2 regions of the Nonomuraea sp. B19D2 genome follow, and region 1 is predicted to be linked to the other one. Evidence: riboswitches for the same ligand, from Rfam matches in the RefSeq annotation. Region 1 holds a riboswitch; the other holds the start of a gene.
The links. Region 1 has a riboswitch for glycine ahead of gcvT (glycine cleavage system aminomethyltransferase GcvT). Riboswitches for the same ligand answer to the same signal wherever they lie in the genome.
Positions count from the first base shown of each region.

Region 2: linked by a shared signal. The riboswitch ahead of gcvP (aminomethyl-transferring glycine dehydrogenase) and the one ahead of gcvT (glycine cleavage system aminomethyltransferase GcvT) in region 1 are both predicted to bind glycine.

Region 1 covers NZ_JBEFAK010000010.1:34,953-38,150, reverse strand. The annotation lists gene ABN273_RS19930 (L-serine ammonia-lyase) at 1-140, opposite strand, end outside; gene gcvH (glycine cleavage system protein GcvH) at 198-587, opposite strand; gene gcvT (glycine cleavage system aminomethyltransferase GcvT) at 584-1,669, opposite strand; glycine riboswitch at 1,704-1,801, opposite strand; glycine riboswitch at 1,802-1,899, opposite strand; gene ABN273_RS19915 (gamma-glutamyl-gamma-aminobutyrate hydrolase family protein) at 2,012-2,704, opposite strand; gene ABN273_RS19910 (3-oxoacyl-ACP reductase) at 2,720-3,198, opposite strand, start outside.
Region 2 covers NZ_JBEFAK010000031.1:50,756-53,953, reverse strand. The annotation lists gene ftsR (transcriptional regulator FtsR) at 1-74, shown strand, start outside; gene ABN273_RS40345 (bifunctional nuclease family protein) at 208-678, shown strand; gene ABN273_RS40340 (MerR family transcriptional regulator) at 826-1,446, shown strand; glycine riboswitch at 1,570-1,669, shown strand; glycine riboswitch at 1,670-1,782, shown strand; gene gcvP (aminomethyl-transferring glycine dehydrogenase) at 1,838-3,198, shown strand, end outside.

The sequences.
Region 1 (3,198 bases):
TCGACCCGCGCGACCTGCGAGAGCAGGCCGTCGTCGTGCAGGCCGCGGGCGAACTTGTGCGCGGCCGCCATCGGGCCTCCCGTGTGGGAGCTCGACGGGCCGATGCCGATCTTGAAGAGGTCGAAGACGCTGATCGCCATTGATGGGCGCCTCTCATGCAGGGCCGGGGCCCCAGCGAGGGGCCCCGGGAAAACGGATCAGGATTCGCCCGAGGTGAGCGCCGTGTACTCCTCGGCGGAGAGCACTTCTTCTGGCTCGCCTTCGACGCGCACCCGGAACATCCAGCCCTCGCCGTACGGGTCGCTGTTGACCAGGCTCGGGTCGTCCACGACGACCTGGTTCACCTCGACGATCTCACCGCCGACGGGGGTGTAGATCTCGTTCACCGACTTGGTGGACTCCACCTCGCCCACGGAGTCGCCCGCCTCGACGTTCGAGCCGACCTCGGGGAGCTGCACGTAGACGACGTCACCAAGGGATTCGGCGGCGAAGGCCGTGATGCCGACGGTCACAGTGATGCCGTCGTCGAGGCCCGCCACCCACTCGTGCTCCTTGGTGTAGCTCAGGTCGTCAGGGATGTTGCTCACTTGTTCCTCCTGTAGAAGGGCAGCTCTACCAGGTCCATAGGTTCTTGGCTGCCCCGGATGTCCACGGCCAGGCCTGATTCGACGCCGGTGTCCACGTAGGCCATCGCGATGGGCCTGCCCAGGGTCTGGGAGGGCGCACCGCTGGTGACCTCGCCGACGACGGCGCCGTCCCTGGTGACCGGGTAGCCGTGGCGCGGCACCCGGCGTCCCCGCGCGACCAGGCCGACGAGACGGCGTCGCGGCGTGTCGTCCTTGACCGCCTCGAGCGCCGACCTGCCGACGAAGTCGCCCGGCTTGTCGAATTTCACCACTCTGCCCAGCCCCGCGTCGAACGGGGTCAGTTCGGCGCTGAGTTCGTTGCCGTACAACGGCATGCCGGCCTCGAGCCGGAGCGTGTCGCGGCTGGACAGGCCGGCGGGCTTGAGCCCGTACGGCTCGCCCGCCGCCATGAGCGCGTGCCAGAGCGGCACCGCGTCCTGGTTGGCGACGAACAGCTCGAACCCGTCCTCGCCGGTGTAGCCGGTGCGGGCGATGAGCGCCTGCCGCCCGTCCACCAGCCCGGGCAGGCCCGCGTAGTACTTGAGCCCGTCGAGGTCGGCGTCGGTGAGCGTGGCGAGGATCTCCTGGGACCGAGGCCCCTGTACGGCGATCAGCGCGTACTGGTCCGAGCGATCCTCGACCACCACGTCGTACGCCTTCGTACGCTCTATCAGCTCATTACCGACTTTTTCGTAGTTCGAGGCGTTTGCTACGACCATGAACTCTCCGTCCCCCAGCCGGTAGACGATGAGGTCGTCGAGCACTCCGCCGCGCTCGTTGACGATCATGGTGTACCTGGCCCGCCCGGGCGTCAGTGCCGACAGGTGGCCGACCAGCGCGTAGTCGAGGGCCTCGCCCGCCTGCGGCCCGGTCAGGAAGATCTCGCCCATGTGCGAGAGGTCGAACAGCCCGGCCGCCTGCCGAACGGCGTTGTGCTCCGCGGACTCGCTCCCGTACCGGAGCGGCATGAGCCACCCCGCGAAGTCGGTGAGCGTGGCGCCGAGGCTCTGGTGAACGTCTCGTAGCGGTGTTGGTCGGGACATTTGTCGCACCTCTGGACAGGATTGGATGCCAGCATCCTCCCCCTCTGTCATCGATGCCTGAGAGCTTCGCCCGAGTTTTGCCGGACTTTCACCTTCGGCGAGGCCCCCAAAGGCCTGCTTTCCAGAGGTCACCTCAGCCGCGCGGTCCTTTGCCTTGAGAGGTTTGCGGGGAGGGCTTGCTCCTTCAGGGACCCTGACCGGCTGTCAGGGTGCTCTCCCGCGCGGTTTTGCCGGTGATGTCCGTCAGCCTAGTGCTGTGATGGGGGTGTTGTCGCGTTCAGGCCGCTGATGGACTCCTCAAGTGAATGGCGGCTTTCCGCCCGGTCGCCATGGGTCCTGCGGTCAGCAGGCGGCGATGAGGGCCTCGAAGAGCGCGCAGTCCTCGGCGGCCTCCGGGTGCCACTGCACGGCCACGGCGAAGGGCGCCGAGTCCAGCTCGACCGCCTCGATCGTGCCGTCGCCGGCGGTGGCGCCGACCGTGAGCCCGGGCGCGAGGCGGTCGATGGCCTGGTGGTGGTAGTGGGGGACCGTCACGGGGTCGGCGCCCAGCGCCTTGGCCACGCGGGTGCCGGGCATGGCGGTGACGGGCATGGGACCGAAGCGGCCGGGGGCGGGGGAGTGGCCCGCGTGCCCGACCACGTCGGGGAGGTGCTGGTGGAGGCTGCCCCCGAGGGCGACGTTGAGCACCTGGAGCCCGCGGCAGATGCCCAGGTACGGCAGGCCCGCGTCGAGGGCCGCACTGATCACGGCAAACTCCGACTCATCACGAAATTTCCGGATATAGCCGGTGTGCTCCCCGGGCGACTCACCGTACCTCGCCGGGTCGATGTCCCCGCCACCGGCCAGGATGAGTCCGTCCAGGCGCTCCAGGACCCGCGCGGGCTCGCCGGCGGGCGGCAGCACGACCGGCTGCCCGCCGGCGCGTACGACCTGCTCCACGTACATGTACGGCAGGAGCGCCACGGTCATGTCCGCCCAGACCGTGAAGTTCGCCGGCTCGACGTACGACGTGATGCCGATGACGGGACGCTGCACGATGATCCCCCAGAGCTAGAGCGGCGTGACGTAGGCGCCGGAGATGCCGCCGTCCACCAGGAACTCACTACCCGTGATGAACGACGCGTCGTCACTGGCCAGGAACGCCACCGCCGCCGCGATCTCCGACGCCTCGGCGAAGCGCCCCAGGGGAACGTGCACCAGCCGCCGCTGTGCCCGCTCCGGGTCCTTGGCGAACAGCTCCTGCAGCAGCGGCGTGTTCACCGGTCCTGGGCACAGCGCGTTCACCCTGATGCCCTCCCTGGCGAACTGCACGCCCAGCTCGCGCGTCATCGCGAGCACCCCGCCCTTGGACGCCGTGTACGAGATCTGCGAGGTCGCCGAGCCCATGACGGCCACGAAGGACGCGGTGTTGATGATCGAACCCTTGCCCTGGCGCCGCATGTACGGGATGACGTGCTTGCAGCAGAGGTAGACGCTGGTCAGGTTGACCTCCTGGACCCGGCGCCAGGCGTCGATGCCGGTCTCCAGGA
Region 2 (3,198 bases), on a different contig from region 1:
AGCTTTCCGCACTGTTGCTCGATTTGCACGCATCCCTTGTGCGGTCGGGGATCCGGTCCGTCCTGGGGCGCTGAGACCCTGTCGAGCTGGGAGGCGGAGGCGCGGTCCATGCCCGCCGGGTGTTACGTTGAATTGCAGTAGCCAGTCAGCAGAAGCGACGAGCCAGATAACTGTGCCGGGTGACCGGTCAGGAATACGGAGCAGCCCGTGTTGCAGATGGAGGTCGTGGGCGTTCGAGTAGAAATGCCCACAAATCAGCCGATCGTCTTGCTCAAGGAGGCACACGGGGAGCGGTTCCTTCCTATATGGATTGGCATGACCGAGGCGACCGCCATCGCCCTGGCCCAAGCGGAGGAGCCCCCGCCGCGGCCGCTCACCCACGACCTCTTCCGAGACGTGCTGAGTGCTCTGGGCGTAGGCCTGCGAGCGGTCAACATCGTTGCCCTGCGCGACGGCATCTTCTTCGCCGACCTGGTGTTCTCCAACGGCGTGGAGGTGAGCGCGCGCCCGTCCGACTCGATCGCGCTCGCCCTGCGCACGGGAGCGCGCATCTTCGCCAGCGAGGAGGTCGTCCAGGAGGCCGGGGTGATCATCCCGGACGACCAGGAGGACGAGGTGGAGAAGTTCAGGGAGTTCCTTGACACGATCACTCCCGAAGACTTCGGCAGGGCGGGGTAGGTATTTCGGTGCATTTACGCTTCACGACGCGCCGAGCCGGATCGTTGACTGAGCATGGTCGCGGTCCTACGGTGCAAGTGAAACCCGTGGCCGCCCTTTACGAACCCCCAGATCAGGCCACGGGATGAGAGAAAGCCGGAGGTCCGCGTGGCGGTCAGCAGCGGCGAGGGAAAGACGGCCGGCCAGGAAGATCCGGTACGGCGCGAGAGCGCGCGGCAGCGTGCCGGGGAGCAGGGCCTGCTCTTCGACGAGCAGCCGGCGACGCTGCCGGCCGACATTGGATACCGCGGGCCGACGGCCTGCGCGGCGGCCGGCATCACCTACAGGCAGCTCGACTACTGGGCGCGCACGGGCCTCGTGGAGCCCACGATAAGAGCCGCGCAGGGCTCGGGCTCCCAGCGGCTCTACAGCTTCCGCGACATCCTGGTGCTCAAGGTCGTCAAGCGGCTCCTCGACACCGGGGTGTCGCTGCAGCAGATCCGCACGGCCGTGCAGCATCTGCGTGACCGCGGGGTGGCCGACCTCGCGCAGATCACGCTCATGAGCGACGGCGTCAGCGTCTACGAGTGCACCTCGGCCGACGAGGTGATCGACCTGCTCCAGGGCGGTCAGGGCGTGTTCGGCATCGCGCTCGGCCGGGTCTGGCGGGAGGTCGAGGGATCCCTCGCGGAGCTGCCGGGGGAAAGAGCGGCGGTCGAGGACACCGTCCCGGCCGACCACCCCGCTGACGAACTCGCCCGGCGCCGCCGCGCGCGACGCATAGGCTGAGCGCGAACCCCGCCGCCTGCGTGGGCCCCGAACGGGGCCCCTACGCGCGGGCCGACTAAACGTGCCCTGTCGTGGAAATTCGTCCGTAACGGATAGGGTTGTAATCTAGGACAGCAAGGCTGACGACCCCGTGCGGGAGAGTCTCTGGAGCCTGAGGGCTCCGGGGCGCCGAAGGAGCAACCCTCCCCGGAATCTCTCAGGCACCCCGTACCGCTCGGGCGAGGCAACTCTGGAAAGCAGGCGCACCCGCCAGGCGCGTCTCACCGACGGTGCAAGCCCCGTTCGCGGGGTGAAGCTCTCAGGTCGCGGTCCCGCCGCGCTGACAGAGGGGGAGATCCGGCACTCGCCCGCGCCCTGGCGCCGGTCTCCAAAGCCTCGGGAGGCACTTTCCATGACCGACCTGTCAGCTCCGCCGTTCTCGTCCAGACACATCGGCCCGTCGGAGTCCGAGCAGCAGCGCATGCTCGAGGCCGTGGGCTTCGAGTCCGTGGCGGACCTGGTGGCCGTGGCCGTTCCCGAGGCCATCAGGGCCAAGGACCGGCTCAAGCTGCCCGCCGCCATCGGCGAGGCCGAGGCCATCGCCGAGCTGCGCGCCCTGGCCGGGCGCAACCGCGTGCTCACCTCGATGATCGGCCTGGGCTACTATGACACGGTCACGCCCGCCGTCATCCGCCGCAGCCTGCTGGAGAACCCGGGCTGGTACACCGCCTACACCCCGTACCAGCCGGAGATCTCGCAGGGCCGCCTCGAGGCGCTGCTGAACTTCCAGACCGTCGTCTCCGACCTGACGGGCCTGCCCGTCGCGGGCGCCTCCCTCCTCGACGAGGGCACGGCCGCCGCCGAGGCGATGACGCTGGCCCGCCGCGCCGGCAAGTCCAAGAGCAACGTCTTCGTGGTGGACGCCGACGCGCTGCCGCAGACCAAGTCCGTGCTCGCCACCAGGGCCGAGCCCCTCGGCATCGAGCTGGTGGAGCACACCCTCGACGGCGAGCTGCCCGAGTGCTTCGGCGTGCTGGTGCAGTACCCGGGCGCGTCGGGCCGGCTGCGTGACTTCCGCGCAGTGGCCGCCGCCGCGCACGAGGCGGGCGCGCTCGTCGTGGCCGCCGCCGACCTGCTGGCCCTGACGATCGTGGCCGCGCCCGGCGAGCTGGGCGCCGACATCGCGATCGGGTCGTCGCAGCGGTTCGGGGTGCCGTTCGGGTTCGGCGGGCCGCACGCCGCGTACATGTCCGTACGCGAGGGCCTGCAGCGCCAGCTTCCCGGCCGCCTGGTGGGCGTGTCGGTGGACGCCGACGGCGACCCCGCGTACCGGCTCGCCCTGCAGACCCGTGAGCAGCACATCCGCCGCGAGAAGGCCACCAGCAACATCTGCACCGCGCAGGTCCTGCTCGCCGTCATCGCCGGCATGTACGCCGTCTACCACGGCCCCGAGGGGCTGCGCGGGATCGCCCGGCGGGTGCACCGGTACGCCGTGGCCCTGGCCGGCGGGCTGCGCGAGGCGGGGCTGGAGGTCGTGCACCGCGAGTTCTTCGACACCGTGCTCGTGCGCGTGCCAGGCCGGGCCGCCGCCGTGGTCGCCGCCGCCGCCGAGCAGGGCGTCAACCTCTGGCAGGCCGGCGACGACCACGTGTCCATCGCCTGCGACGAGAAGACCGGGGCCGCCGAGCTGACCAAGGTGTGGGCCGCGTTCGGGATCGAGCGCACCGATGCGGACAGCGCCGATGTGGACGGGGACGCCGACGCGCTGCCCGC